One region of the Pseudomonas synxantha genome, then DNA from elsewhere that is predicted to be linked to it. Evidence: riboswitches for the same ligand, from Rfam matches in the RefSeq annotation. Region 1 holds a riboswitch; each other region holds the start of a gene.

Region 1 (10,398 bases):
GTTTTTGCACAAGGCCAGAAGTTATCAGGCGCGCTGGCCTTGGCTCAGGATCGTCGAGCCAGGCTTAGCCGAGTAAGCCGCCGAGCATGCCGCAACCTATCACCACCAGCCAGGGCGGCAGCTTCCAGACCATCAGCGCGACCAATGCGAGCACGGCCAGGGCAAAGTCATACCCGTTGAAAATCGCGCTGGTCCACACCGGCCGGTACAGCGCCGCCAGCAACAGCCCAACCACCGCCGCATTCACCCCGGCCAGTGCCGCCTGGGTGCGCGGGCTTGTGCGCAGGCTGGCCCAGAAGGGCAAGGCGCCGCAGATCAGCAGGAACGAAGGGGCGAAGATCGCCAGCAGGGCGATCACGCCGCCGAGCCAACCGCTGGGGGCGTGGGTCATCGAGGCGCCGAGGAAGGCGGCGAAGGTGAACAGCGGGCCGGGCACGGCTTGGGTGGCGCCGTAGCCGGCGAGGAATACGTCATTGCTCACCCACTGCGGCGGCACCACTTCAGCTTGCAGCAGCGGCAGCACCACGTGGCCGCCGCCGAACACCAGGGCGCCGGTGCGGTAGAAGGCGTCCACCAGGGCGAGGACTGGATTGGGCAGCCCTTCGGCCAGGATCGGCAAGCTCACCAATAGCACCACGAACAGCGCCAGCCATATGGCCCCGGCGCGGCGGCTGATGGCGATGGGCAGGCTGTCGGGCTCGGTATTGGGTTGGGGCTTGAACAGCAGCAGGCCGGCCACGCCTGCGGCGGCGATTACCCCGACCTGGCTCCAGGCGGATGGCGCCAGCAGCACGATGCATGCGGCGATCAGCATCAGCGTGAGCTTCACGGCACCTCGGCATAGGTTGCGCGCCATGCCCCACACGGCCTGGGCGACGACGGCCACGGCGACGACCTTGAGGCCATGCAAGGCGCCACCGGGGATGGCGGTGCCGTAGTGCGAGAGGCCGACGGCAAAGAGAATCAGGGCGATGGCCGACGGCAAGGTAAACCCGGCCCAGGCCGCTGCGGCGCCGCCGTAGCCTGCGCGGGACAAGCCCAGGGCAATGCCGACCTGGCTGCTGGCCGGGCCGGGGAGGAACTGGCACAAGGCGACCAGTTCGGCATAGCTGCGCTCGCTCAACCACTGCCGCCGAGTGACGAACGCCTCGCGGAAATAGCCCAGGTGCGCAATCGGCCCGCCGAAGGAGGTCAAGCCCAGGCGCAGGAAGATCAGGAACACCGACCAGGGGCTGTCAGGGCGATCGGTAGGTGAGTTGGCCAAGGTCGGGTGCTCTGCTGGTGGGGTAGGCGTAGCCGGTATTTTGCAGACCATACCCAATTTTCATGACGTGCAGAAGAGACGGCGTTTTTGACCTATTCATTGAATTTATCGGTGGTGGCTTGAGTCATTGAAGCATAGCGTTGCTTTCATCCACCCGACCTCAAGGACTGACCATGACCTTCTTTATCTTCCTCCTGGCCTGCGCCGCCGCCGCCAGTACCGGTGTGATCTTCAAGCCCGGCGCCTGGTACGAATCCCTGGTCAAGCCCAGCTTTACTCCGCCTAACTGGCTGTTTCCGGTGGCATGGACAATCATCTATCTGCTGCTGGCCTGGGCCGGTTACCGCTTGAGCCTGATCCCCGGCAGCCAAATGGTGCTGGCGCTGTGGGCGGCGCAGATTGCCCTGAATACCTTGTGGACACCGGTGTTCTTCGGCGCCCACCGACTGCTGGCCGGGATGGTGATTATCGTGCTGCTGTGGCTCACCGTGGCGGCGATGGTGGTGCTGGCCGTGCGCCTGGACCTGATCACCGGTTTGATCCTGTTCCCTTACCTCGCCTGGTTGTGTGTAGCCGCGGCGTTGAACTTCTCGATCTTGCGGAACAACCGCTGATGACGTACCAGCATTGGCCGGCCAGCGAGCCGGAACTGGCCCAGATGCGCCGCTTCAATCAGAAGCTTGGGTGGATGCCGCGCTTTAAAATCCGCAACCGCGTCACGCCGCGTCTGATCCAGGCGCTGTTGCGCGCCAGTCAAACGCTGAAGAAGGCGCCCGTGGCAGAACGCAAAAAGGTGGGCTCGGTGCCGGTGCGCATCCTGCGGCCCAGCGGCAAGCCCAAAGGCGTAGTGCTGGATATCCACGGTGGCGGCTGGGTGATCGGCAATGCGCAGATGGATGACGACCTCAACCTCGGCATGGTCAACGCCTGCGGCGTGGCGGTGGTGTCGGTGGATTATCGGCTGGCGGTGGACACGCCGATAGAAGGGCTGCTGGAAGACTGCCTGGTCGCTGCACGCTGGCTTCTGGGGGATTGCCCGGAGTTTGCCGACCTGCCGGTGTTCGTCGTCGGCGAGTCGGCCGGCGGGCACTTGGCGGCGGCCACGTTGCTGGCGCTCAAGCAATGGCCCGAGTTGCTCGAACGGGTAAGCGGCGCGGTGTTGTATTACGGAGTCTACGACTTGACCGGCACGCCGAGCGTGCGCACGGCAGGGCCGGATACCTTGTTGCTGGACGGGCCGGGCATGGTCGAGGCGCTACGCATGCTGACGCCGGGCATCACCGACGAGGCGCGCCGGCAGTCGCCGTTGTCGCCGTTGTACGGGGACTTCGCGGGGTTGCCGCCAGCGCTGATGTTTGTGGGCGAGTTGGACCCGCTCAAAGACGACACGCTGCTGATCGCCGAGCGCTGGGGCGGGGCAGAAGCGCATCTGCTGCCGGAGGCGGCCCATGGTTTCATCCATTTTCCGGTGGCGATGGCAGACAACGTGTTGGCGTACAGCCGCAAATGGATAACGCAGCACCTGCAACAAGTGGGAACTAAAAAGCTGATCGCTGAGTCAGGTTAATCAGTTGCGCCTTCTCTCCTTACAAGGATTTCCGCATGCGTGCCTATACCCTGAACTACCTGTTCAATGATGAACCTCGCACTCACAGCTTCGACCTCAAGCAGCTTGAATTGCCCAAGCATGAGGCGGCGATGCATTTGCTGGCATTGCATTTCGGCGATGCGGAAAACGGCCTGATCATGCCTGCCGCGGATGCAGCGCCGGAGGAGGTCCTGGAGCAGGCGCAGGTGGTGGGGATCACCCGGATCGAGGTGGTATGAGGCCGAAAATCCAGGTCGTCACCCTGGCTGATCTGCCCGAAGTCCTCAGCTTCGCGTTGCAGGCACGTGATGAACTGTTCCCAAAGCTCAGCGCAACCGGGATACCGGATGACCTGGCGCAGTTCGAAACTATTTACCTGCAGGGCGACGGGCAGTTTCTGATTGCTCGTGCCGAAGGCCAGATCGTTGCGGCGGTGGGTTACCTGCCGTACGACGGCCGCTTTGCACAGTTGAACTACCAGGGCTGCAAGACAGTGGAGGTGGTGCGCCTGTACGTACATCCGGCATTTCGTCGCTGCGGCCTGGCGGGTGAGCTATACCGTTCCCTGGAAGCGCTGGCGCGGGCGGACGGGGTGGAGGTGGTTTACCTGCATACCCACCCGTTTCTCCCCGGGGCGATTGATTTCTGGATCCGGCAAGGATTCGAGGTGGTGAATGTGGAAGCTGACCCGGTATGGCAGACCACCCATATGCACCGGTCTCTGTAGATCAAATGTGGGAAGGGCGGTACGCCGCCGCCGGCCTGACTGACACGCCTCGGTCAAATGTGGGAGGGGGCTTGCCCCCGATGGCGGTGGGTCAGCCCCAGGTGTATTCACTGACACTCCCTCATCGGGGGCAAGCCCCCTCCCACATTTGTCCCAGGTGTGTCAGGTAGGGCGTTGCTGCGGTCTGGCGGGTGAGCTATACCGTTCCCTGGAAGCGCTGGCGCGGGCGGACGGGGTGGAGGTGGTTTACCTGCATACCCACCCGTTTCTCCCCGGGGCGATTGATTTCTGGATCCGGCAAGGATTCGAGGTGGTGGATGTGGAAGCTGACCCGGTATGGCAGACCACCCATATGCACCGGTCTCTGTAGATCAAATGTGGCAGGGGCGATGCGACGATTACGGGTACGCCGCCGCCGGCCTGACTGACACGCCTCGGTCAAATGTGGGAGGGGGCTTGCCCCCGATGGCGGTGGGTCAGCCCCAGGTGTATTCACTGACACTCCCTCATCGGGGGCAAGCCCCCTCCCACATTTGTCCCAGGTGTGTCAGGTAGGGCGTCGCTGCGGTCTGGCGGGTGAGCTATACCGATCGCTGGAAGCGCGGGCGCGGGCGGACGGGGTGGAAGTGGTTTACCTGCATACCCACCCGTTTCTGCCCGGGGCGATTGATTTCTGGATCCGGCAAGGATTCGAGGTGGTGAATGCGGAAGCTGACCCGGTATGGCAGACCACCCATATGCACCGGTCTCTGTAGATCAAATGTGGCAGGGGCGATGCGACGATCACGGGTACGCCGCTGGCGGCATAACTGACACACCTCGGTCAAATGTGGGAGGGGGCTTGCCCCCGATGGTGGTGGGTCAGCCCCAGGTGTATTCACTGACACTCCCTCATCGGGAGCAAGCCCCCTCCCACATTTGTCCCAGGTGTGTCAGGTAGGGCGTCGCTGCGGTCTGGCGGGTGAGCTATACCGATCGCTGGAAGCGCGGGCGCGGGCGGACGGGGTGGAAGTGGTTTACCTGCATACCCACCCGTTTCTGCCCGGGGCGATTGATTTCTGGATCCGGCAAGGATTCGAGGTGGTGGATGTGGAAGCTGACCCGGTATGGCAGACCACCCATATGCACCGGTCTCTGTAGATCAAATGTGGCAGGGGCGATGCGACGATTACGGGTACGCCGCCGCCGGCCTGACTGACACGCCTCGGTCAAATGTGGGAGGGGGCTTGCCCCCGATGGTGGTGGGTCAGCCCCAGGTGTATTCACTGACACTCCCTCATCGGGGGCAAGCCCCCTCCAACATTTTTGACCGAGGTGTTTCAGGTCAGGTAGGGCGCAGGCGCAGGATTTGCGCGCCGTCGAACGGGTCTGTGAGGTAATGCCCCTGCACCCCGAATGTCTCTTGCAGGCGCTCTGGCGTCAGCACCTCCAACGGCGTACCCAGCGCCACCAATCGTCCGCGATCCAGCACGGCCAGGCGATTACAGGTCAGCGCCTGGTTCAGGTCATGCAGGGCAATCAAGGTGGTCACCGGCAAGCCTTGCACGCCTTTCAAGATCGCCAGTTGATGCTGGATATCCAGGTGATTGGTTGGCTCATCCAGCAACAGAATCCGCGGTCGTTGCGCCAGGGCTCGGGCGATGTGCACGCGTTGGCGTTCGCCGCCGGAGAGGCTGCGCCAGGCACGGTGGCTCAGGTGGGTGGCGTCTACGTCGTGCAGGGCCTGGCGGACGATGGCGTCGTCTTCGCTAGACCACGGGCTCAGCGCCGACAGCCATGGCGTGCGGCCCAGGGCCACGGCGTCGAACACGCGGATGGCATCGTCAGTGTCAGCCTGCTGTTCCACCACCGCCAGCTGTTGCGCGATGGCGCGGCGCGACAGCTCACCCAGGCGCTTGGCACCCAGGCGTACTTCACCACTGGCCGGGGCGCGCAAGCCGGCGAGCAATTTGAGCAGGGTGGATTTGCCCGAGCCGTTGGGCCCGACGATGCCGAGGGTTTCCCCTTGCTGCACGTCCAGGTGAACATCGCGCAGCAACTCAGCGTCTCGCACCTTGAAACCCAGGCCGGTGCAACTGAGCACACTCATCGCGCGTTCCTGCGGCCAATCAGGATCAGCGCAAACACCGGTGCGCCCACCAACGCCGTGACCACACCGACGGGAATCACCTGGCCCTTGATCAAGGTGCGCGACAGCACATCGGCCGCAATCAAGAACAACGCGCCGCCAAGAGCGCTCGCCGGCAGCAACCGCGAATGCCCGGTGCCCAGCAGCAGGCGCACCGCATGGGGAATCACCAGGCCGACAAAACCGATGGAGCCAACGATGGACACCATCACCGCCGTCACCAGCGCAGCGCAGGCCACCAGCACAAATTGCACGCGGCGCACCGGAATGCCCAGGGACGCCGCCGAGTCGCTGCCGAAGGTAAAGGCATCCAATGCGCGGCGATGCCACAGGCACACCGTCAGCCCAACGATCGCCACCGGCACCGCCAGCCACACCGACGGCCAGCGCACACCGCTGAGGTTGCCCAGCAGCCAGAACATAATGCCGCGGGCTTGCTCGGAGCTGGCCGACTTGGTGATTAGGAACGCGGTCAAGGCATTGAACAATTGCGAGCCGGCGATGCCCGCAAGGATGATTTGCCCGGTGCCGCTGGACGAGCCACTGGCCCGCGCCAGCAGGATCACCAGCGCAAACGCTGCCATTGCCCCTACAAATGCCCCCGCCGACAGCGACACCAGCCCGCCGCCCACACCAATCAAGGCGACCAGGACCGCGCCGGTCGACGCGCCGGCACTGATGCCGAGCAAGTAAGGATCAGCCAGCGGGTTACGCAGCAACGATTGCAGGATCACGCCACAGGTCGCCAACCCCGCACCGCAGGCAGCGGCCACCAGGGCGCGGGTCAGGCGATAGTTCCACACCACGCCTTCATCGATGGGGTCGAGCACGAAGCCCGCGGCCCACAGCTTGTTGGCGAGCACCTGGAGCACCACCTGTGGCGAGATGGCGGTCTCGCCGATGGCCACGCCGGCGAGCAGGGCGAGCAACAGCAGTGTGAGGGCGAGCAGGGTCCGTATCATTTCGGCAGGTCGTAGCCGTCGATGGCGGCGGCCAGTTGTTCCAGGCCATCGAAGGTGCGCAGGCTGGCCTGCAGCGCCAGGGCATCGAGGATGATGATGCGGTTGTTTTTCACCGCGTCCATGTTGCGGGTCACCGGGTCGTTGCGCAGGAAGGCGAGTTTCTTCTCGTGGTCGTCGGCGGGGTAGCGGCGCCGATCCATGCGTGCGATCACCAGGAACGTCGGGTTGGCCTTGGCAATGGTTTCCCAGCCGACGGCGGGCCATTCTTCATCGGACTGCACCACATTGCGCAGGCCGAGGGTTTGCAACATGAACTGCGGAATACCCTTGTGCCCGGCCACGTACGGATCGCTGGCCATTTCGGCGCTGGAGAACCACACCAGCGCGCTGGCTTGCTTCAAGCCTTTGCCTTGCGCGGTGGCGATGGACTTGGCCAGGCGCGCCTGTAGTTCGTCGTTGAGCTGCTGGCCGCGATCCTGGACGTCGAAAATCTGCGCCAGTTGGCGGATGCTTTTATAAATCGTGTCGATGCGGAACGGCTCCAGACGCGTGCCGTCGGCACCCACCAGGTTGTCCTTGCCTTCGCAGTCCGAGGGCAGCAGGTAGGTGGGGATCTGCAGTTCATGGAATTGCTCGCGGGTGCCGACCACGCCTTGTGGCCCCACCACCCATTCCAGCTCGGCGGCCACCAGTTGCGGGCGCTTGGCGATCACCGCTTCGAAGCTCGGCTCGTTGTTGGCCAGGCGCTCGATGGTGGCGTCCTGTGCCTTGTACTGCGCCAACACGTTGTTGAACCACAGCGAAGTGCCAACCACTTTATCGCCCACGCCCAAGGCGTAGAGCATCTCGGTGGCGGCCTGGCCGATGGTTACGCTGCGTGCAGGCGCGTGCTGGAAGGTCAGGGTACTGCCGCAGTTTTCCAGGGTCAGCGGGTAATGGGTGGGCGTGGCCTGGGCCATTGCACAGGCACCCAAGCCTGCGATCAGGGCGGTAACGCGTGGCAGCATGGGGTGATCTCCGAGTGCAGCAGGGGCGGTACGGCTCGGAAATACAGCCTCGAACGCTGCCGATCGGGCAGGCAAGGATGTCCTTCCCGGACACCCCGCCGGTTAGTGGTTTTGCTGGGCCGGCAGGTCTCCTGACTGATGCGTCGTCGCCTCGCTCCCGCCTTCCCGGACAGGGTCCAGTGGCAGTGGGGAGCAGGCTCGGCACCTACAGTTGCGGGGGCAGTTTCGATTGACGTCGCGGGCGGCGTTTCGAATTCCCTATTAGTCCCATACGGGAACCGGCGGCGGTATGGTAGTCGATCAGGCCCTGTAGGAGCGAGCTTGCTCGCGAAGGTCGCTAACGATAACGCGGGGAACCTGATGCTCCGCGGCGCTCTCAGGTGCTTCGCGAGCAAGCTCGCTCCTACAATGGGCCGCTCTCAGAGTCGTATGTCTTGGGGGCCGCGGATCAGCGCTTCAATCCGCGTACCTGTCGCACGTTCTTCATTGCTGAACCCGTCATAGTCGGCCAGGTTGGCGAAGCGGATGCCGGTCAGTTGCTCGATCTGGATCACGCTGCGCTGGTAGGTGCGAAGCTGGCCGAACACCAGGTCGAGCTGCCCCAGCTCACGGCTTTGGTCGATCATGTAGGCGCTGGCGGAGGGTTTGCCGTCGTCGCTGAGGTAAGCCACGACTTTCCAGAACGCCTTGGGGATTTTCACCCCACGATAAAGTCGGTCGTCATCGGCGAATACCGGGCCGGTAAACACCGTGGCCCGGGCTTTCCAGCGTTGGGTGTTGTCAAGAATGTAGTCTTCGAGTTCCAGCCAGGTCTTCTGGTTGAAGCCGCTCATTTGCGGCGAGCAGTTGGTGAAGTGGAAGGTGTCGAAGTTGGCGGTGTTGGCCTCGTCGCCCCAGTTGGGGTCCTGGCGCCGCACCAGGTGGCCGCGGTCCAGGCCATTGCTGGCGTAAAGGTCTTCACCTACCTGCGCATCCAGGGGCAGGCGACCATCGTAGGCCCAAGTGTCGTTGCTGCGCGTGATGTCCACGTGCTTTGAGCCGTCGATATTCACCCCCACGTAGAGCGCCAGTCGTCGGGAACGCGACATAGTGATGGAGAAATGCGTGTAGTCCAGGCGCTTGGGTTGCACGTCGCTCGACAGTGGCTCGCCGACCGTGGGCCATGGCACCACGAAGTCGCTGAGGAAATCATGGGCATAGCCAGCGCGGTTTTTGAGGTCCTTGGCCGCGGTGACGCGCGGTGTCGCGGTTCTGGCTTCCAGCAGGGTGGGGCTGAGCGCGACCAATGGGCGCAGGTCGGAAAGCCTGGGGCGGTGGGAAAGGTCGATTTTGGCTGTGCGGGCGGGCATGGGCATGTTCCTTATGGGCCTCGGATAAACACCACTGCAACACAAACTCATGACAATTTGGCCCAGGTGGCGAACACAGGGCTATCCTGAAACCGCTACCGGACGTTCATCACACGCCAAAAAGGAGCCAGCTTATGTGTGTTCGCCAGCCGCGCAACCCGATTTTCTGTCTGATCCCACCCTATATGCTCGACCAGATCGCCCGCCACGGGGATAAAGCCCAACGGGAAGTCGCATTACGCACTCGGGCCAAGGACAGCACGTTCCGCTCGTTGCGCATGGTCGCGGTACCCGCCAAGGGCCCAGCCCGCATGGCGTTGGCCATGGGCGCCGAGAAACAGCGCTCGATCTACAGCGCTGAAAACACCGACAGCCTGCCTGGCAAGCTGATCCGCGGCGAAGGGCAACCGGCCAGTGGCGATGCCGCAGTGGACGAAGCCTATGAAGGCTTGGGCGCGACCTTCGATTTTTTCGACCAGGTATTCGACCGCAATTCCATCGACGATGCCGGCATGGCCCTGGACGCCACGGTGCACTTCGGCCAGGACTATAACAACGCGTTCTGGAATTCGACCCAGATGGTCTTCGGCGACGGTGACCAGCAGTTATTCAATCGCTTCACCGTGGCGCTCGACGTGATTGGCCATGAGTTGGCCCATGGCGTTACCGAGGATGAGGCCAAGCTGATGTACTTCAACCAGTCCGGCGCGTTGAACGAGTCGCTGTCCGACGTGTTCGGTTCACTGATCAAGCAGTATGCGTTGAAGCAAACCGCCGAGGAGGCTGATTGGTTGATCGGCAAAGGGTTGTTCACCAAGAAGATCAAGGGCACCGCTCTGCGCTCGATGAAAGCCCCAGGCACTGCGTTTGATGACAAGCTGCTGGGCAAGGACCCGCAGCCGGGTCACATGGATGATTTTGTACAGACATACGAGGACAATGGCGGGGTGCATATCAATTCCGGCATTCCCAACCACGCGTTCTATCAGGTGGCAACCAAGATTGGCGGGTTCGCCTGGGAGCGTGCAGGGCGCATCTGGTATGACGCACTGCGGGATGCGCGGCTGCGACCGAACTCGGGGTTCCTGCGTTTTGCGCGTATTACCTATGATGTGGCCGGGCGTCTTTACGGCGCGAACAAGGATGAACAGAAAGCGGTCAAGGAGGGGTGGAAAGCCGTGGGCATCAATGTTTGACCAGCCGCTTGGGCGGCGAGGAACAGCCATGCGAATCTCAATCAAGGAAAGCGGTGGGCCGGCGTTTTTTCCGGGGCTGGCCAAGCCGCGTACGGTAGAGCTGGAGAAGCTACCCGAGCCGGACCAGCAGGAATTGCGGCAACTGATCGAAGCTTCGGATTTTTTTCAGTTGCCACA
Region 2 (10,398 bases), 1.4 Mb from region 1:
GCCCGTCGCAGGAGACTTGCGGGTAAATCTGCATGTCTTTGGACACCACGATTTTCAACTCACTGTTGCCATCGACCACAATCGGTCTGCTGGACAACATATGGGGGTACATCGGCACGATCACAATGGCATCGAGCTTGGGATGCATGATCGGACCGCCTGCCGACAGCGCGTAGGCGGTCGAGCCGGTGGGGGTGGCGACGATCAGGCCGTCGGCCTTCTGGCTGCACACGAACTGACCGTCGATGTACAACTCGAACTCGATCATCCGCGTGGACTTGCCCGGATGCAGCACTACATCGTTGAGGGCATCGCCCTGGCCAATGGCCTCGCCGTGGCGGCGCACTTCGGCTTGCAGCAGGAAGCGGTTCTCCACCAGGTAATGGCCGTCGAGCACCTTGGCCACTTCGACTTCCAACTCATCGGGGCGGATATCGGTCAGAAACCCCAGGCTGCCGCGGTTGATCCCCAGCACCGGCACGTTATGCCGCGCCAGCGCACGAGCGGCGCCGAGCAGGCTGCCATCGCCGCCGACCACAATGACCATGTCGCAGACTTCGCCGAGCATCTTGCGCGACGAGGTTTGCAGGCCGTGGCCTGGGAGGATTTCAGCGATGGTGTCTTCGAGGATCACATGCAGGTGGCGCTCGAGCAGAAACTTCTTCAGTCGGCGGACGGTGTCCAACACCTGGGTACTGCCCAGGCGACCGATAATGCCGATATTGCGAAATTGCTCCATGGGGCTCCTGCGGGGTGTGGGGTGCGACCAAAAAGAACGATTATGGGCGAAAGGCCGTCTCAGGCAAAATCCTTTGTCGCCGCAGAGCCTTGATGACAATGGTTCTCAGGCACCTTGCGCACGTCTGAAAAGGCTATGCTCGGACCATGACAGTGTTCCCTGACTTGCACGCCCTGCCCCGTCAATTGCGCCACCCCGAGGTGCGCGACCTGGCGTGGGTGATACTCGCCCCGCCGATGCTCGCGCAGACACCATGGCCGCAGCGCCATCCGTTGGCCGGCAGTGACTGGGTGCAGGCGCCCCACTTGCTCGAAGCCTGGCTGCGTGACCTGGACCGTGACAGCAGTGCCTTGCAGCAATGGCTGAGCCTGTCACGCACGCGGCGCCTGGGCCTCTATTACGAACGCCTGTGGCAGTTCGCGGTGCAACATGCGCCGGGCGTGGAATTGCTGGCCGCCAACCTGCCGATCCGGCGCGCCGGGCATACCCTGGGCGAGCTGGACATGCTGCTGCGCGACCGCGATGGCGTGCACCACCTGGAACTGGCGATCAAGCTCTACCTGGGCCCTCAGGACGGCGATGGCCAAGACACCGCGCAATGGCTTGGCCCTGGCTGCCATGACCGGCTCGACCGCAAGTTGGCACACCTTGCCCAGCACCAGTTGCCGATCTCGGCACGTGCCGAGAGCCGCGAAGCCTTGGCGGCGCTGGATATCCAACAGTTCGATGCGCATTTGTGGCTGGGCGGTTATCTGCTCTATCCCTGGCCCGGCGCGGCGCAATCCCCCCTTGGCGCTCACCCGCAGCATTTGCGCGGGCGCTGGCTGCATCAACGCGACTGGCGGGACTTTGTCAGCACCACCCCGCCCGGCCGCTGGCAGCCCTTACCCCGCCATGCCTGGCTGGCACCGGCGCATTACCCGGCGGATGAGGTGTGGAGTGAAGAACAGATTCAAGGCTGGCTGGCGGACCTGGACTCGATGGCCCCGGCGCAGTTGCTGGTGCGGATGGTGCAGAGCGGTGAGGAGTGGGAGGAAGCGGAACGGTTGTTTCTGGTGGCGGATCTTTGGCCGAATGTGCCGGGGGCGGGCTGATGAAGCTGTGGTGTATTTAAAGGCCTCATCGGGGGCAAGCCCCCTCCCACATTTTGAGCACACCGCATTCCCCTGTGGGAGGGGGCTTGCTCCCGATGGCGATGGCCAAGGCACTACAAACCATCGATATGCCGATACTCCAACTGCAACCCCATCGCCAGCTCTTGAGCCCTCCCCAACCTGATCGGCCCACGCTCAATATCGATCAGCAATCCCGGGCACTCCAATCGCGGCAATGCGTCAATTGCCTTGAGCCGCCCATCGGTCATCACCAGCAACTTCTGTTGCTCCACCGGATAGCGCTTGCGCCGCGCCGCGAGCCACTCCCCGGCCTCGGCCAGTGCCGCCAGCAATGGCGTGCCGCCGCCGGCACCGAGTTGTTCCAGCCAACCCGCCAGTCCTTTGGCAGCCTTCAGGCCTTGCACCTGCCACTTCGGCGATGCGCCGCTTGCCGTCAGCAAGGCCATGCGCGCCCGTTGCCGGTAAGCATCGTCAAACAGCTGGGCCAACAACCCCTTGGCATCGGTCAACGCGCGATGGCGCCGAGTCGACGCCGAGGCATCGACGATCACCAACCACAATTCAGGCGCTGAACGACTACGCAGGTGAAACAGCAAATCGTCCCGGGATTGCGGCCGGCCGTCGAGCAAAGTGCCCGGCCAATTGATCGTGCCCTGCTGTGCGCTGCGCGCCTTGCCCTGCCTGCCGTTGTCCAGGCTGCCCGCCTGGGGCCGGGCATCCGCCCCCGCGTCAGGTCGGGGGCGGATGCCTAGGGCTTTTTTGGCCAGGCCGGCACATCGCGGCGTGCGCCGGTGGGCAAGGCCGGTGCGGGCATATCGCCCCATTGGCCCTGGCCAGGGGAGGTCTCAGACGGCTTCGACGATTGCCCTTCATTCGGCGGCGCGGCCGGTGGCGTTTGCGGCTGACGGCGATGGCGCAAGGCAAACTCGGCCACTGCATCTATGTCTTCTTCGGCGATGACTGACGCGCCACGCCAAGCCGCATGAGCCCGGGCGCCACGCAGCCAGACCAGGTCAGCGCGCAGGCCATCGACGCCTTCAGCAAAGCAGCGTTCGGTGATCCGGGCCAATGCCTGATCATCCAACGGGATGCTGTCGAGCCGTGCCCGCGCCTGGGTGCAGCGCTCGCGCAAGGCGGCCTGAGGTTCAGCCCACTGCGCGCAGAACGCCGCTGGATCGGTGTCGAAATCCAGGCGACGACGGATGATCTGCCCGCGCTCGGCAGGCAAGGTCTGCCCGCTCAGCGCCACATTGAAGCCGAAGCGGTCGAGCAGTTGCGGGCGCAACTCACCCTCCTCCGGGTTCATGGTGCCGATCAGCACAAAGCGCGCCGAATGGCGATGGGAAATGCCGTCACGTTCGATCAGGTTGGTGCCGCTGGCGGCCACGTCCAGCAGCAGGTCCACCAAGTGGTCTGCCAACAGGTTGACCTCATCCACATACAGCACACCGCCATCCGCCTTGGCCAACACGCCGGGGGAAAACTGCGCACGGCCTTCGCCCAGTGCTGCATCCAGGTCCAAGGTGCCGACCAGCCGCTCCTCGGTCGCGCCCAAAGGCAAGGTGACGAACTGCCCGCTGGCCAGCAGGTCCGCCAGGCCACGGGCCAGGGTCGACTTGGCCATGCCCCGCGGCCCTTCGATCAGCACGCCGCCGATCCTCGGGTCGATGGCAGTCAGGCACAGCGCCAGTTTCAGCTCGTCGGCGCCGACCACGGCGGACAGCGGGAAATGGGGAGTCTCAGTCATCGGCTGTCTTCTTCTATATCCAGCAACAGGTTTTCCAACGCCTCGCGATACGCCCCCGGCTCCTGCCACATGCCCCGCTGCTGGGCTTCGAGCATACGCTCGGTCATGTCCCGCAGGGCGTCGGGGTTGTGTTGCTGCACAAAGGCGCGGGTGTCAGGGTCGAGCAGGTAGGCATCGGCCAGCAGCGCGTATTGATGATCGTCGATCAGCGCGGTGGTGGCGTCGAAAGCGAACAGGTTGTCCACGGTCGCGGCCATTTCGAACGCGCCCTTATAGCCATGGCGCTTGACGCCTTCGATCCACTTGGGGTTGGCGGCGCGGGCGCGGATAACCCGGTTCAGCTCTTCCTTCAAGGTACGGATTCTGGGCAGGTCCGGCTGGCTATGGTCACCATGATAGCTGGCGGCCTTGTCACCGCTCAGGGTTTCCACGGCGGCAAGCATGCCGCCCTGGAATTGGTAGTAGTCATTGGAGTCGAGCAGGTCATGCTCGCGATTGTCCTGGTTCTGCAATACCGCCTGCACCTGGCTCAAGCGCTGGGCAAATTGCTCGCGGGCGGCGGTGCCCTCGTCGGACCCACCGTAGGCATAACCGCCCCAGTTCAGGTAGATCTCAGCCAAGTCTTCACGGCTCTGCCACAGGCGTCCGTCAATCGCGCCCTGCACACCTGCGCCATAGGCACCGGGCTTGGCGCCGAAGATGCGCCAGCCGGCCTGCTTCGCCGCGGCCTCTAAGTCCAGGCCCGACGCCTGCAACGCCTGGCGCTCGCTGCGCACCTTGGCGGCCAGCGGGTTCATGTCATCCGGTTCATCGAGGGCCGCTACCGCCTGCACCGCCGCATCGAACAGGCGAATCAGGTTGGCGAAGGCATCGCGGAAGAACCCGGACACACGCAGGGTCACGTCGACACGCGGGCGGTCCAGCAGGCTGATCGGCAGTATTTCAAAATCGTCCACCCGCTGGCTGCCGGTAGCCCATACCGGGCGCACGCCCATCAGCGCCATGGCCTGGGCGATATCGTCGCCCCCCGTACGCATGGTGGCGGTGCCCCACACCGACAAGCCAAGCTGGCGCAGGTGGTCGCCGTGATCTTGCAGATGTCGCTCAAGCATCAGGTTGGCCGACTGGAAACCGATGCGCCAGGCCGTGGTGGTCGGCAGGTTGCGCACATCCACGGTGAAGAAGTTACGCCCCGTCGGCAGTACATCCAGGCGACCGCGACTGGGCGCACCGCTGGGCCCTGCCGGTACAAACCGCCCGCCCAGGGCATCCAGCAAGCCGCGCATTTCCGCTGGGCCACAGGCGTCCAGGCGTGGCGCGACCACGATGCGCAGGCTTTCTATCACCGACTTCACGTCCTGCCAGCCGGGCTCTTCCAACTGCTCGAGGGGACCTTCCAGCGCCTGCTCGATCAGCCGCGCTGCGTACAGCTCCAGGCGTTCGCGGGTATCGCCGGCGGTGCGCCATAACTGCCCGTCGATCTTCTGCAACACGGGCGGACGCCGTCCCGTCCAGGGCTCGGCCAAGGCGCAATCGAGCGGATCAAAGCCCAGGTCGAATGCCTTGGCCAGTACCCGCAGCAGGCTCGATTGCGGGCCACGGCCGTCGCCACGGGGAATTCGCAACAAGGCCAGCAAGGTGTCGATGCGCAAGCGGCCCTCGGGTGATTCGCCAAAAACATGCAGACCGTCGCGGATCTGCGATTCCTTCAAGTCACACAGGTAGGTGTCCAGGCGCGGCAGCCAGATGTCGGCGTCAGCCTCGCTGTCCAGCTCCAGCTCCTGGTCGATGCGGGTTTCGCGCACCAGCTTGAGAATGTCTTTTTGCAGCTCAAGGGCGCGGCGCGGGTCGAGCAATTGCGCCTCGTAGTACTCGTCGGCCAACAGCTCCAGGTTACGCAACGGGCCGTAGGTTTCGGCGCGGGTCAGCGGTGGCATCAGGTGGTCGATGATCACCGCTTGGGTACGCCGCTTGGCCTGGGCGCCCTCGCCTGGGTCGTTGACAATAAACGGATAGATATTCGGCAGCGGCCCGAGCAATGCATCCGGCCAGCAGTTTTCCGACAGGCCTACGCCTTTGCCCGGCAGCCATTCCAGGTTGCCGTGCTTGCCCACATGGATCACGCCATGGGCGCCGTAGGTGTGGCGCAACCAGAAATAGAACGCCAGGTAGCCATGGGGCGGCACCAGGTCCGGGTCGTGGTACACGGCACTGGCGTCCACCTGGTAACCCCGTGCCGGCTGGATGCCGACGAAGGTCAGGCCCAGGCGCAAGCCGGCGATCATCATGCGGCCGTCGCGAAACATGGGATCGTCTTGCGCGGCGCCCCAACGTTCCAGCACAGCCTGACGATTGGACGCCGGCAAGCGATCGAACATCGCCTGGTAATCCCCCAGACCCAGGCTTTGGTGGCACGGGCGCAGGTCGAGGCTGTCCAGGTCGTTGGTGACTCCACCGAGCAGCGCATGGATCAATGCGGTGCCGCTCTCGGGAAGCACCTCTGCCACCGGGTAGCCTTCAGATTGCAAGGCACGCAGGATATTCAACGCCGCCGCCGGGGTGTCCAGGCCCACGCCATTACCAATACGCCCATCTCGGGTCGGGTAGTTGGCGAGGATCAGAGCAATGCGCTTATCGGCATTCGGCACCCGGGCCAAGTCGACCCAGCGCCGCGCCAATTCAGCGACAAAGTCCATGCGTTCAGGGACTGCGCGATAGCACACCACGTCCGACTGGCTGCGCTCGCTGCGCCAGGCCAGGTCCTTGAAGCTGATCGGCCGACTGATGATGCGCCCATCCAGCTCCGGCAAGGCAATATGCATCGCCAGGTCGCGGGGACCGAGCCCCTGTTCGCTGGCCTGCCAGCCGGGCTGGTTGTCCTGGGCGCAGATCGCCTGGATCACCGGGATATTGCGACGAAACGGGCGCAGGTGCGGGGCTTCGGGGCTGGACTGGGCAAAGCCGGTGGTGTTGAGGATTACCGCGGCTTGCACGTCGTCCAGCAGGTCCTCGACCGCCGTGAGGCAGCCGGGCTCTTTCAAGCTGGCCACCGCGATGGGCAACGGGTTGAGGCCCGCAGCCTGCAAGCGCTGGCAGAACACATCAATAAAGCCGGTATTGGCCGCCTGCAAGTGGGAGCGATAGAACAGCACGGCGGCCACGGGGAGGTCAGCGCGCCAATCCACCTGCCAGTCATTGAGGCGGGCATTGGCTTTACCAGGGTGATAGATCGCCGTACGCGGCAAGGTTTGCGGCTCGGCCCATATATAGTCGCGACCCAGATGGGCGCTGGCCAGGCAATGATAAAAATCCAGCGCGTTACCCAGGCCACCCTGGCGCAGGAAATGCCACAGGCGCTCGCGCTGTTCGGCATCAACGGTGCTCAGGCAGCTGAGCTCCGGGTCGGGGCGGTCATCCCCCGGCACCAAAATCAGCGTGACGCCGCGCTCGGCCAGTTCCACCAGGCGCTCTATGCCGTAGCGCCAGTAACCAATGCCGCCATGCAAGGAAATCAGAATCACCTTGGCGTGCCGCAACACCTCATCGACGTACAGGTCGACGGAGGCATGGTTTTGCACCTGCATCGGATTGGCCAGGCGCAGACTCGGGTAATCCTCGGGCAACTGCTGGGCTGCTTCGGCGAGCAGCGCCAGGCTGGAGTCGCCGCTGCACAGGATCACCAGTTCAGCAGGGGTTTGGCCAAGGTCGGCAATATTGTCGTCCGCGACGAAACCACCGGGTTGGGTCCTGAGCAGGTGCATGGTTAAACGCTGAGGGCAGCGCGCAATTGCGCTTCAAGGCCGGCGGCGTCCAGCTCCTGGCCGATCAGCACCAGGCGCGTGGTACGTGCTTCTTCCAAGCCCCAGGCACGGTCGAAGTGTTTGTCGAAGCGCGTGCCCACGCCCTGGATCAACAGGCGCATCGGTTTGTTCGGGATCGCGGCGAAACCTTTGACGCGCAGGATGCCGTGCTGCACCACCAATTGAGCCAGGGCGTCGAGCAACAGCGCTTCTTCGGCTTGGGGCAGGTCGATGGAGATCGAGTCAAAGGCATCGTGATCGTGATCGTCTTCACCTTCATGATGATGATCGTGATGGCTGTGGCGAGCGTCAATGTGCTCCTCGGAGCCTGCGCCCAGGCCAATCAGCACGTCCAACGGCAGGCGACCGCTGCTGGCTTCGATGACCTTCACTGCTGGCGGCAGCTCCTCGGCGACTTCCAGGCGCACGCGGGCCAGGTCTTCGGCGCTGATCAGGTCGGCTTTGTTGAGGATCACCAGGTCGGCGCTGGCCAGTTGATCGGCGAACAGTTCATGCAATGGCGACTCGTGGTCCAGGTTCGGGTCGAGTTTGCGCTGGGCGTCGACTTGATCCGGGAACGCGGCGAAGGTGCCGGCGGCCACGGCCGGGCTGTCGACCACGGTGATCACTGCGTCGACAGTGCAGGCGCTGCGGATTTCCGGCCACTGGAAGGCTTGCACCAGTGGCTTTGGCAGGGCCAGGCCCGAGGTTTCGATGAGGATATGGTCAAGGTCGCCGCGGCGGGCAACCAGTTCGCGCATCACCGGGAAGAACTCTTCCTGCACGGTGCAGCACAGGCAACCGTTGGCGAGTTCGTACACGCGGCCATTGGCTTCTTCTTCGGTACAACCGATGGCGCACTGCTTGAGGATTTCACCGTCAATGCCCAGCTCGCCGAATTCGTTGACGATCACCGCAATACGACGGCCCTGGGCGTTGTCGAGCATATGACGCAACAAGGTGGTCTTACCCGAGCCAAGGAAGCCGGTAACGATGGTGACAGGGAGTTTGGCCAGTGTTTTCATCGGATGCCCTTTGGGGCGGGCATACGGGACGACAGGCCCTGCGGCGGCGCGCAGCAGCGGATTTCGTCACCGGATCACCCCGCCCGGTTGAATTGGAAAATCAGTGACGAGGCAGGTCTCCTGGCTTGGGGCGTACAGGTCTTGCGACCAACGCTGACTGCGCCTTCCCGCCGTCTCGGCAGTGGCGTGGCAGTCAACTGAACCCTTCACAGTTGCGGGGGCAGCCGCGGCTTGAACCGCGTTCCCTTCTTAGCTTCGGCCTGGGCCGAAGAACCTCGAACGGGCAAGGCTACGCAGTGCGGGAGAACGGGTCAATGTTGATCGCTCATCCGACATCGAGAAACGCCGAAACCACACAGGCAGCGGCCGGCCTGTTGAAGCGACTACTCCCTAGCCGCTGGCATGCTGCTTCTTTTTTAGGAATAGGCCCACTTAACCGGAACATTACTAATGATGTCGGGTGTATTTATCGGACCGTGGCTTTTGAGAAAAAAGTCAAAACGGCCGTTGCCCGTCAGATCAATAGCCAACCTCGACTGGTTGGTGTGGCGGTTGTAACCCAGAACAGCTTGACCAGGTTCGCCCGATAGCCGCCTTACAAACGTCAAGGCGCCAATACCGGCGTTTTTCAACAAGACCGAAATGTCGATTTTGTCGGTGCCACTCTCAAAGTCCATGATCAGGTCAGGATTTTCCAACGTGGAATCGCTGGCGTGGTCATAAGCAAAGGTATCCGCCCCCCCTGCCCCCCTCAGCCAATCGGCGCCCGCTGCCCCCTTGAGCACATTGTCCGCATCGTTCCCGATGATCGCATCATGACCAGAACCGCCGATTGCGTTTTCAACCGTAACGCCTTTGGCAATAGAAACATTCCCCCGTAACCCTCCAACATCGGAATAGGATTCAGCGTTGAGGTTGACGGTCTGGTTTTGGCGATATCTGGAAAAATCCAATGTGTCGTTACCTCCACCGTCCCACACGCAGAATAATGCCGTATTCCTGGGATGATCGAGTTGATAATAGTCTCGACCCGAATTGGAGTTAAAACCGTAGGTGGTGTCTGAATTACGTGTTCTATAGTTGGCACCATATACCCGCTGGGCAGCAGCAATATCACCCATCAATGGTGCAGCAGAGTACCTTCCCTTAAGGTTCTGACCACTTAAGTTGGCATCGAAGTAGCTCATGACAGTATGGCCACGAGTATCCTGGGCATAGACGGCGTCGCGATAGTAACTGGGGTAGGTGGAATCGCCGCTATTGTCATAGTCCGCTGGATGCAAAAGCCCCAGTCCATGCCCTATTTCATGGGTAAGCGTATATCGGCCGTGATTGTTAAGTGCAGGCGCAGCATTCGTGCCAAAACGGGGATTCATGAGGACTTTACCGTCTCCACCTGGCAATTGGGCGAATGCAACCCGGGGCACCTCACTGTTGGAAAAAGCCAGGTGCCCTTCCCCACGGCCAGTACGCTCTTCGAAAGACACGTTCGCCACATCGGCCCAGGACTGCATGGACAGTCTGGCCTGGCTTTTCTGGGTGGCATTGAACGCTGTCTCCCCTTGCCCGTGGGTATCGAATGTATAGGAGACTTGCGTGACGCCATCACCATTGCTGTCATTCCATTTCCGGCCGTCCCGGGTGAGGTGCTGGGCGATCTGGTCCACGGTAAAAACCGGCTTATCAAGACCCGGTATTGGCCTCAAATGCGGGTCGAACTTACGCAACGTGGGATCGGAAGAGCTGTTTTGTTGAGCCTCTACGGACGGGTTATAGGAGCGTTGCACGCTGTTGGTTATCTGCACAATGGGCACCATCAATTTTGACTATTCAAGGGAGACAAAACCACAACCACGAGCATCAGTAGGGAGAAACGCAAAAAGCGTTCCCGGACAGCTTGCCCAACGATTCAACGCCTGCATCACTCTAAATAACCAAGCTCCGAATGGAGCATTAGTTCACTGAACATACC
Region 3 (10,398 bases), 310 kb from region 1:
AGACTCAACAAAAATTCGTCGCCGCACAGTCTTCCACTGTTTATGAGGAAGAGTTGACCACTGAAAAGGAACTGGCCGATTTCTCCGGCAGCAAGCCTTACCAGCTGCCTTTGCTGGCCGACAGCATCCTTGAGCGCGGCAAGTCCCTGATCGGTACACGTTACCGTTTTGGCGGTACCTCGGAAGCTGGTTTCGACTGCAGCGGCTTCATCGGCTACCTGTTTCGTGAAGAAGCCGGCATGAATCTGCCTCGCTCGACGCGCGAAATGATCAACGTGGATGCACCGTTGGTCGCACGCAACAACCTCAAGCCGGGCGATCTGCTTTTCTTTAGTACCAGTGGTCGTGGGCGTGTCAGCCACGCCGGTATCTATTTGGGCGATAACCAGTTTATTCACTCCAGCAGCCGCCGCAGTGGTGGTGTCCGGGTCGATAACCTGGGTGACAGCTACTGGAGCAAAACCTTCATCGAAGCCAAGCGCGCACTTGCAATGGCCCCGACTACGGTTACCGCCAGTAAGTAAAGTTAAAGTGATACTTGAAGTTTGACGTGTAAGCGCTAGAATCCCTGGACATTGTTGTCATCCGTTCGCGCGAGCTTTGCTTGCGCGTTCTGGTTTTCAACGTTCGGCAGCGAAAGCCGCATCCAGACCAGGATTGTTCTGCACATGTCGACCTCGGCCCGCCTGATTCTTATTGTTTGCGCCGCGTTGCTCAGCGCCTGCGCGAGCCGCCCACCGCCGCCCGCGCCTGTAGCGGTCAAGCCCAAGCCGGTGTTCAACTACGCCACCCAGAATTTCTCGCCTGCTGCCGAAGATGTGCTCTTCCGCGCCTTGGGCCTGGTTGGCACGCCCTACCGCTGGGGCGGCAACACGCCGGACTCGGGGTTTGATTGCAGCGGCCTGATTGGCTTTGTATTCCGCGACGCCGCCGGTATCTCCCTGCCGCGCACTACCCGCGAACTGATCGTGATGCGTGCCCAGGACGTCAGCGAGCAGAACCTGCAAACCGGTGATCTGCTGTTCTTCGCCACAGGTGGTGGTTCGCGGGTCAGTCATGCAGGGATTTATGTCGGGGAAGGGCGCTTTGTGCATGCGCCGCAAACCGGCGGTACGGTGAAGCTCGATACGCTATCCAAAGCGTATTGGCAGAATGCCTATCTGAGCGCAAAGCGAGTGCTGCCCGGGAATCTGGCACGCAACCCTTAAGTCGTACATAGATCCAAATGTGGGAGGGGGCTTGCTCCCGATAGCGGTGTAACCGTCAGCACATACTCAGCTGACAGGCCGCTATCGGGAGCAAGTCGAATCGTCGCACCGCCCCTCCCACATTGGTTTTATAGTGCTCCTGAGATGGGTTACTTGGCTGCCGACACCCGCCAAACCTTATTCCCCACATCATCAGCCACCAGCAAATTCCCTTGCTGGTCGATCACCACGCCGACCGGCCGACCCATGGCTTTCTCATCGCTGTTGAGAAACCCCGTCAGCACATCCACCGGCTGTCCTTTTGGCTGGCCCCCTTCAAACGGCACGAAAATCACCTTGTAGCCACTGTGCGGCTTGCGATTCCATGAGCCATGTTGGCCGATAAACGCACCGTTGCTGAACTGCGCGGGCAGTTTATTGCCCTCGGCGAATGTCAGCCCCAGTGAGGCGGTATGAGGGCCTACCGCGTAGTCCGGCGCGATGGCCTTGGCGACCAGATCAGGGTTTTGCGGCGTGACACGCACATCCACATGCTGGCCGTAATAGCTGAAGGGCCAGCCATAAAACCCGCCATCCTTGACTGAGGTGATGTAGTCGGGCACCAGGTCACTGCCGATTTCATCGCGTTCATTGACTGCCGTCCACAGCTTGCCACTCTGCGGTTCCCAGGCCATGCCGTTAGGGTTGCGCAGCCCGGAGGCGAAAATGCGGTGCTTGCCGGTGGCGCGGTCGACTTCCCAGATCGCGGCGCGTCCCTGCTCTGCCTCCAGGCCGTTTTCGGCGACGTTGCTGTTGGAGCCGACGCTCACATACAGCTTGCTGCCATCCTTGCTGGCCACCACGTTTTTCGTCCAGTGGTGGTTCAAAGGCCCGCCCGGTAAGTCCACGACCCTAGTGCCCTGGGCTTTGATCGCGGTTTCACCCGGCTGATAGGGGAAGCGCAGCAACTTATCCGAGTCCGCCACATACAGGTCGTTGCCGACCAGTGTCATGCCAAAGGGCGAATTGAGATTCTCCAGGAACACCGTGCGGGTTTCGGCCACGCCATCGTGATCGGCATCGCGCAGCAACGTAATGCGGTTCGGGCTCGGCACGCCGGCACCGGCACGGCCCATGACTTTTTCCATTACCCAGCCACGCACCCCTTTGGAATCGTCCGGCTTGGGTGGTGCATTGGTCTCGGCCACCAGCACGTCGCCGTTGGGCAGCACGTAGAGCCAGCGCGGGTGATCCAGGCCCTCGGCGAACGCGGCAACCTGAGTGCCGGCAGCGGCGGTGGGTTTGGCGCCCTCCGGCCAGCCAATGGCCGGGGCGATATTGACGGTGGGGACCAGGGTCTTGTTCGGCTCCGGCAGCTTGGGCGCAGGCCCGGTGCCGTCGGAGACCTGCAAGGTAGAGCTTTCACCGCAGGCGGTGAGGCCACCGGCGAGCATGATCAGTAAGGCGAGTCGGGTTTTATGCATGGTTTTCTCCTTGATACCTGTAAGGGTAGAGAAGCAGGGTGTACGGATGGTTCAAGTACCAGGCCAGCTTTAATTGACGCTCCACCCCCAACCCACTAACCTTCGCGGCTTGTTCCAGGTGCTCTGTGGCGTGCGCGTCGGCAGAGTGAAACAGGGAAGCCGGTGAGTGAGCGCACTTGTACACAGTGTTGCCGCGATTCCGGCGCTGCCCCCGCAACGGTAAATGAGTCAAGACGGTGCTGTTTGCCACTGTATCGCCCGCGATATGGGAAGGCGCGCCCTCGGCTGCTTCGATAAGACGCGCCACTCATGAGTCCGGAGACCGGCCTTGAACATTCAACAGCATCACGGTGGGCGATGCTTGGCTGTCTGTTTTTTTTTTTCCTGCCCGCCGTTTTTTGTCCAGCCCCAACGGAGAGCTGCCATGACCGATTCCCCCGACCGCGACGAACGCCACTTGGCGCGCATGCTGCGCAAAAAAGCCGTGATCGACGAGCGCATCGCCAATTCACCGAATGAGTGCGGCCTGTTGCTGGTATTGACCGGCAATGGCAAAGGCAAGAGCAGCTCGGCCTTCGGCATGCTGGCCCGCGCCATGGGCCATGGCATGCAGTGCGGTGTGGTGCAGTTCATCAAAGGCCGCAACAGCACCGGCGAAGAGCTGTTCTTCCGACGCTTTCCCGAGCAGGTGCGCTTCCATGTGATGGGCGAAGGCTTCACTTGGGAAACCCAGGACCGCCAGCGCGACATTGCCGCCGCCGAGGCGGCCTGGGCCGTGTCCCGTGCGATGTTGCAAGACGCCTCTATCGGCCTGGTGGTGCTGGACGAGCTGAACATTGCCCTCAAGCACGGCTATCTGGACCTGGACCAGGTACTCAGCGACCTGCAATCGCGCCCGCCGATGCAGCATGTGGTGGTCACGGGCCGCGGCGCCAAGCCCGAACTGATTGAAATGGCCGACACCGTCACCGAAATGGGCATGCTCAAGCACGCGTTCCAGGCCGGTATCAAGGCCCAGAAAGGCGTCGAACTTTGAATCAGCCTCGTCATTGCCCGGCCGTATTGATCGCCGCTCCGGCGTCCGGCCAGGGCAAAACCACCGTCACCGCCGCGCTGGCGCGTTTGCATCGCAACCTGGGACGCAAGGTACGCGTGTTCAAATGCGGGCCGGACTTTCTCGACCCGATGATCCACGAGCGCGCCAGCGGTGCGCCGGTGTATCAACTGGACATGTGGATGGTCGGTGAGCAGGAAAGTCGCCGTCTGCTCTGGGAGGCGGCAGGGGAGGCCGACCTGATCCTGATTGAAGGCGTGATGGGCTTGTTCGACGGCACGCCCTCCAGCGCCGACCTGGCGCGGCACTTCGGCGTGCCGGTACTGGGCGTGATCGATGGCACCGCCATGGCCCAGACCTTTGGCGCCCTGGCCCTGGGCCTGGCACGTTATCAACCCGACCTGCCGTTTGCTGGCGTGCTGGCCAACCGCGTCGGTACTTTGCGTCATGCCCAGTTGCTCGAAGGCAGCCTCACCGAGGGCTTGCGCTGGTACGGCGCGTTGTCCCGAGAGACCGGCATCGAATTGCCCAGCCGCCACCTGGGCCTGGTGCAAGCCAGTGAATTGAATGACCTCGATGTGCGCCTGGACGCCGCCGCCCAGGCCTTGGGCAGCAGTTGTGAAGTGGCCCTGCCGCCGCCCGTGACCTTTGCCGCGCCCGCAGTGATCGAGGCCGAGCCGTTGCTCGCCGGCGTGCGCATCGCCGTGGCCCGTGACGAAGCCTTTGCCTTTACCTACGGCGCCAGCCTTGACCTGTTACGGGTGATGGGCGCTGAGCTGAGCTTTTTCTCACCGATCCATGATCGCCAACTGCCGGAAGCTGACAGTCTGTATCTGCCCGGCGGGTATCCGGAATTGCACCACCAGGCCCTGTCGGCCAATGTCCCGATGCTGGAGGCCATCCGTGCGCATCACGCCGCCGGTAAACCGCTGCTTGCTGAATGTGGCGGCATGCTCTACCTGCTCGATTCGCTCACCGATGTGCACGGTTCTCGTGCCGAACTGGTGGGCCTGCTGCAGGGCGATGCGGTGATGCAAAAGAAACTTGCAGCCCTGGCTCTGCAAAGCGTCGAACTGCCGGAAGGTGTCCTGCGTGGCCACACCTACCACCATTCCCTGACCAACACCGAATGGGCGCCGATTGCCCGCGGCCTGAGCCCCAACGGTGGGCGCGGTGCCGAAGCGGTGTACCGCCAAGGGCGGATGACCGCGTCCTACGTGCACTTTTATTTCCCGTCGAATCCTGGCGCGGTGGCCGCGTTGTTCGCGCCAGACCTTGAGACCGTTATCGCAGGCAAGCCAGCTCCCACAGTTGACCGAGTTGAAACCCAATCCAATGTGGGAGGGGGCTTGCCCCCGATGAGGCCATGACTGACAACGCCTTCCCCAAGGCCGACCGCGACGCTGTCTACCGCGCCATCGCCGAACGCCGCGACATGCGCCACTTCACCGGCGGCAGCGTCGCCCCGGAACTGCTGCAGCGCCTGCTCCAGGCCGCGCACCAGGCGCCCAGCGTCGGCCTGATGCAGCCTTGGCGTTTTATCCGCATCAGCGACCGACCTTTGCGTGGGCAGATTCAACAACTGGTGGAAGAAGAGCGCGTGCGCACCGCCGAGGCCTTGGGCGAGCGCTCCGATGCGTTCATGAAGCTCAAGGTCGAAGGTATCAGCGACTGTGCCGAAGTGTTGGTGGCTGCCCTGATGGACGACCGCGAGCGCCACATTTTCGGGCGCCGTACCTTGCCGGAAATGGACATGGCGTCGTTATCCTGTGCCATCCAGAACCTATGGCTGGCGGCGCGCGTGGAAGGCTTGGGCATGGGCTGGGTCTCGCTGTTCGAACCCCAGGCCCTGGCCGAGCTGCTGGGCTTGCCGCCCGGTGCCAAGCCCCTGGCGGTGTTATGCCTGGGACCGGTGGCGCAATTCTATCCGGCACCGATGTTGCAGCTTGAAGGCTGGACCGAGCCGCGACCGCTGAGTGACATGCTGTATGAAAACAAGTGGGGAGTGAGTCAATGAGTGTGGCCTTGCTGTGTGTCGCTGCGGTGGCGCTGGATGCGCTGCTGGGTGAGCCCAGGCGCTGGCATCCGCTGGTGGCGTTCGGCAATTTCGCCGGGCGTATCGAGCAGCGTTTCAATACCGGTGGACGCGGCTGGCGCAGCCATGGCGTGACCGCGTGGTTTATCGCGGTGGTGCCGCTGACCCTGCTGGCCACGGCTTTGTCCTGGGCGCCGTTGATTGGCTGGCTCGTGGAAATCCTGGCGTTGTACTGCGCCCTTGGCATGCGCAGCCTGGGCGAGCATGTGATCCCGGTGGCCCAGGCTCTGCGCAGGGATGACTTGGACGAGGCGCGCAAACGCGTGAGCTACCTGGTCAGCCGCCAGACCAGCGAACTGGACCGCACTGAAGTCGCCCGCGCCGCCACTGAGTCGGTGCTGGAAAATGGCAGCGACGCGATATTCGCCGCGCTGTTCTGGTTCGTGGTGGCCGGTGTGCCAGGGGTGGTGCTCTATCGCCTGAGCAACACCCTGGATGCCATGTGGGGCTATCGCAACGAACGCTTCGAACGCTTTGGCTGGGCGGCCGCCAAGATAGACGATGTGCTCAACTATATTCCTGCGCGCCTGGTGGCTTTGACCTACGCGTTATTGGGCAAAACCCGCTTGGCCCTCAAATGCTGGCGCGTCCAGGGCCCGACCTGGGACAGCCCCAACGCCGGGCCGGTGATGGCCGCCGGTGCCGGTGCACTGGGGGTCGAGCTGGGCGGTGCGGCGATTTATCACGGCGAGGTACATCAGCGCCCGCCGTTGGGTGAAGGTCCACCGGCCGATGCCGATTCCATTGATCGCGGCTGGCAACTGGTGCAACGCGGCGTATGGTTGTGGTTGTTGGTCCTGTGCATAGGGGCACACATCTATGCTTGAACACGGTGGTCGGCTGCGAAAGGCCGCGATTGAGTATGGGATTGCCGAGGCGGATTGGCTCGACCTGTCCAGTGGCCTGGCGCCTTGGCCGTGGCCGATCCCCGAGATCCCGTTGCGTGCCTGGGCGCGCCTGCCGGAAAGCGACGACGGCCTGGAGCAGGCCGCCAGCGACTATTACGGTACCGCCCAGTTGTTGCCGGTGCCGGGCTCCCAGGCCGCGATCCAGTTGCTGCCGCGCCTGCGGCGTTCCGGCAAGGTCGGCGTGCTTTCGCCCTGTTATGCCGAGCACGCCGAAGCCTGGCGTCGCGCCGGCTACGTGGTGCGCGAAGTGCAGGAGCAGGAGGTCGATTTCTATCTTGACGGCCTCGACGTGCTGGTGGTGGTCAACCCCAACAATCCCACGGGCCTGAGCCTGCCACCGCAGCGCCTGCTGGACTGGCATGCACGGCTGGCCCAGCGCGGTGGCTGGCTGATAGTGGACGAGGCCTTCATGGACGTTACCCCAGAGTTGAGCCTGGCCAGCCATACCCATGAGGTCGGTTTGATCGTGCTGCGTTCATTCGGCAAGTTCTTCGGCCTTGCCGGTGTGCGCCTGGGTTTTGTGCTGGCCGAACGCAAGTTGCTCAAGTTGCTCGCCGAACAGGTCGGGCCCTGGGCCGTCAGCGGGCCGACACGGGTGCTGGGCCAAGTGTGCCTGCGCGATACCGCCGGGCACACCCGCCAGCGCAAGCGCTGCATCGAAGCCGGCCAGCGCTTGTTCGAACTGCTTGAAAGCCGGGGCTTTGAGCCCCACGGCGGTTGCGCGTTGTTCCAGTGGTTGATTACGCCGCACGCCGAACGCCTGCACGAGTTCATGGCCCAGCGCGGCATTCTGCTGCGCCTGTTTGTGCATGATAGCAGCGTGCGTTTCGGCCTGCCCGATACCGACGCCGATTGGCTGCGACTCGACCAGGCCCTGGCCGCCTACAAGGACGCCACATGAGCACCTTGATGGTGCAGGGCACCACCTCCGATGCCGGCAAGAGCACCCTGGTGACTGCGCTGTGTCGCTGGCTGGTGCGCCAGGGCGTGGCGGTGGTGCCGTTCAAACCGCAGAACATGGCGCTCAACAGCGCCGTCACTGCCGAAGGCGGCGAAATCGGCCGTGCCCAGGCGGTCCAGGCCCAGGCCGCCAACCTGGCGCCCCACACCGATATGAACCCGGTGTTGCTCAAGCCCAACAGCGATACCGGCTCCCAAGTGATCATCCATGGCCGCGCTGTGACCAGCATGAACGCCGTGGCCTATCACGCCTACAAGGCTATCGCGATGCAAGCGGTACTGGCTTCCCACGCGCGTTTGAGCCAAGCCTACCCGGTGGTGATGGTCGAGGGCGCGGGTTCCCCGGCCGAGATCAACCTGCGTGCCAACGACATTGCCAACATGGGCTTCGCCGAAGCAGTGGATTGCCCGGTGCTGTTGATCGCCGATATCAACCGTGGCGGTGTGTTCGCCCATCTGGTCGGCACGTTGGAACTGCTGTCGCCCAGTGAGCAGGCGCGGGTCAAGGGTTTCATCATCAACCGTTTTCGCGGTGATATCGCGCTGCTGCAGCCTGGGCTGGATTGGCTGGAGGCGCGCACCGGCAAGCCGGTGGTGGGGGTGTTGCCCTATGTGATGGACCTGCATCTGGAGGCCGAAGACGGTATCGATCAGCGCCAGGTCAACAAGGCCGCCCAGGTGCTCAAGGTGGTGGTGCCGGTGTTGCCGCGTATCAGCAACCATACGGATTTCGACCCGTTGCGCCTGCACCCCCAGGTGGATTTGCAGTTTGTCGGGCCGGGCCAGGCGATTCCTGCGGCTGACTTGATCATCCTGCCGGGGTCGAAGAGCGTGCGCAGCGATTTGGCGTTCTTGCGTGCCAATGGTTGGGATACGGCCGTGGCGCGGCATTTGCGTTATGGCGGCAAGGTGCTGGGGATCTGCGGTGGGTTGCAGATGCTGGGTGAGCAGGTGCATGACCCGCTTGGGCTGGAGGGTGTGGCCGGGTCGAGTGCTGGTCTTGGGCTGCTGGCGTTTGCTACGACGCTGGAGGAGGAGAAGCAACTGCGTAATGTACGCGGGCGCTTGGTGCTCGAGGAGGCGGAGGTCAGTGGGTATGAGATTCATGCAGGGGTGACGTCGGGTGAGGCCCTATTGAGCGCGGCCGTGGTGCTGGACGATGGGCGCAGCGATGGGGCGCTGAGCGCTGATGGGCAGATTCTTGGTACCTATCTGCATGGGCTGTTTGAGGCGCCGGCGGCGTGCAGTGCGTTGTTGCGTTGGGCTGGGTTGCAGGATGTGCAGGAGGTGGATTATCACGGGTTGCGTGAGCGTGATATCGAGCGGCTGGCGGACTTGGTTGAGCACCATTTGGACACCGATTTGTTGCGCAATCTATGCGGGATCTGACGATGTGTACGCGGGCTAAATGTGGGAGGGGCGGTGCGACGTTTCGACTTGCCCCCGATGGCGGCCTGTCGGTGTACATATCCATTGCTGCGGTAACGGTCGCTTATGGTTCCGCTCTTACAGCGGGTCACTTTTGAAAAGCGCAAAAGTAACTAAAACGCTCTTGCCCCACCACTCGGCACCTCGCCCAGGCTCGGTGTGCCCTCACTCCGGCTTGAATCCGTGGGCCGCCGTCATGGGCCATCCCTGGCCCAGGACGGCTAACCCGGCGTCCTGCCGGGTTGCCCACGGATTCAAGCCTGCGTTCGGCCAGCGTGGTTTAACGGGGCGCCTAAGATCAAAAGCAAGATCAAGAGCGGCTCGCTACGCATCGTGGTTACGGTTGGCGGCGGGCTTTTGCTTTTCTGTGGGAGGGGGCTTGCCGGCGAAAGAACTGAGAGCGCCGCGTTCATTCGTGAGCGTGATATCGAGCGGATGGCGGGCTTGGTTGAGCGCCATTTGGGCACCGATTTGTTGCGCAACCTATGTGGGATTTGACAGTGTGTACGCGATCCGAATGTGGGAGGGGGCTTGCCCCCGATGGCGGCCTGTCGGTGTACATATCCATTGCTGCGGTAACGGACACTTATGGTTCTGCTCTTACAGCGGGTCACTTTTGAAAAGCGCAAAAGTAACTAAAACGCTCTTGCCCCACCACTCGGCACCTCGCCCAGGCTCGGTGTGCCCTCACTCCGGCTTGAATCCGTGGGCCGCCGTCATGGGCCATCCCTGGCCCAGCACGGCTAACCCGGCGTCCTGCCGGGTTACCCACGGATCCAAGCCTGCGTTCGGCCAGCGTGGTTTAACGGGGCGCCTAAGATCAAAAGCAAGATCAAGAGCGGCTCGCTGCGCATCGTGGTTACGGTTGGCGGCGGGCTTTTGCTTTTCTGTGGGAGGGGGCTTGCCGGCGAAAGAACTGAGAGCGCCTCGTTCATTCTGGCTTCCGGCTCCATCCATGACTTTTACAGGGCTTATTCCATGCTCCAACTGATCTTGGGCGGCGCACGCTCTGGCAAGAGTCGCCTTGCTGAAAAGCTCGCCAGCGACAGCGGTTTATCCGTCACGTATATCGCCACCAGCCGGCCGCTGGACGGTGAAATGAATCAGCGGATTGCCTTGCATCGTGGGCGTCGTCCGGGCCATTGGGGGTTGATTGAAGAACCCCTTGAGCTGGCGCGGGTACTGGGTGAAAACGCCGCTGCCGACCATTGCCTGTTGGTGGACTGCCTGACGTTATGGCTCACCAATCTTCTGATGCTCGAAGACGCCGATCGCATGGCGT

The links. Region 1 has a riboswitch for cobalamin ahead of BLU48_RS05250 (ABC transporter substrate-binding protein). Riboswitches for the same ligand answer to the same signal wherever they lie in the genome.
Positions count from the first base shown of each region.
Region 2: another riboswitch for cobalamin. It lies ahead of cobW (cobalamin biosynthesis protein CobW); the one in region 1 lies ahead of BLU48_RS05250 (ABC transporter substrate-binding protein).
Region 3: another riboswitch for cobalamin. It lies ahead of cobO (cob(I)yrinic acid a,c-diamide adenosyltransferase); the one in region 1 lies ahead of BLU48_RS05250 (ABC transporter substrate-binding protein).

Region 1 is NZ_LT629786.1:1,099,720-1,110,117, forward strand. Features, by position in the region: gene BLU48_RS05195 (nucleotidyltransferase family protein) at 1-76, shown strand, start outside; gene chrA (chromate efflux transporter) at 65-1,264, opposite strand; gene tspO (tryptophan-rich sensory protein TspO) at 1,438-1,878, shown strand; gene BLU48_RS05210 (alpha/beta hydrolase) at 1,878-2,831, shown strand; gene BLU48_RS05215 (hypothetical protein) at 2,867-3,091, shown strand; gene BLU48_RS05220 (GNAT family N-acetyltransferase) at 3,088-3,579, shown strand; partial or broken gene BLU48_RS05225 (GNAT family N-acetyltransferase) at 3,752-3,949, shown strand; partial or broken gene BLU48_RS05230 (GNAT family N-acetyltransferase) at 4,137-4,334, shown strand; partial or broken gene BLU48_RS05235 (GNAT family N-acetyltransferase) at 4,522-4,719, shown strand; gene BLU48_RS05240 (ABC transporter ATP-binding protein) at 4,904-5,668, opposite strand; gene BLU48_RS05245 (FecCD family ABC transporter permease) at 5,665-6,669, opposite strand; gene BLU48_RS05250 (ABC transporter substrate-binding protein) at 6,666-7,676, opposite strand; cobalamin riboswitch at 7,781-7,974, opposite strand; partial or broken gene BLU48_RS32190 (outer membrane lipoprotein carrier protein LolA) at 7,998-8,087, shown strand; gene BLU48_RS05260 (DNA/RNA non-specific endonuclease) at 8,096-9,025, opposite strand; gene BLU48_RS05265 (M4 family metallopeptidase) at 9,160-10,221, shown strand; gene BLU48_RS05270 (protealysin inhibitor emfourin) at 10,250-10,398, shown strand, end outside.
Region 2 is NZ_LT629786.1:2,523,745-2,534,142, forward strand. Features, by position in the region: gene BLU48_RS11955 (NAD(+) kinase) at 1-739, opposite strand, end outside; gene BLU48_RS11960 (DUF1853 family protein) at 886-1,833, shown strand; gene BLU48_RS11965 (vWA domain-containing protein) at 1,947-2,549, opposite strand; gene BLU48_RS11970 (ATP-binding protein) at 2,603-3,601, opposite strand; gene cobN (cobaltochelatase subunit CobN) at 3,598-7,362, opposite strand; gene cobW (cobalamin biosynthesis protein CobW) at 7,365-8,426, opposite strand; cobalamin riboswitch at 8,520-8,719, opposite strand; gene BLU48_RS11985 (M10 family metallopeptidase C-terminal domain-containing protein) at 8,843-10,231, opposite strand.
Region 3 is NZ_LT629786.1:791,866-802,263, forward strand. Features, by position in the region: gene BLU48_RS03795 (C40 family peptidase) at 1-524, shown strand, start outside; gene BLU48_RS03800 (C40 family peptidase) at 669-1,208, shown strand; gene BLU48_RS03805 (PQQ-dependent sugar dehydrogenase) at 1,358-2,671, opposite strand; cobalamin riboswitch at 2,771-3,016, shown strand; gene cobO (cob(I)yrinic acid a,c-diamide adenosyltransferase) at 3,096-3,707, shown strand; gene BLU48_RS03815 (cobyrinate a,c-diamide synthase) at 3,704-5,095, shown strand; gene bluB (5,6-dimethylbenzimidazole synthase) at 5,092-5,742, shown strand; gene cbiB (adenosylcobinamide-phosphate synthase CbiB) at 5,739-6,647, shown strand; gene cobD (threonine-phosphate decarboxylase CobD) at 6,640-7,629, shown strand; gene BLU48_RS03835 (cobyric acid synthase) at 7,626-9,077, shown strand; gene cobU (bifunctional adenosylcobinamide kinase/adenosylcobinamide-phosphate guanylyltransferase) at 10,095-10,398, shown strand, end outside.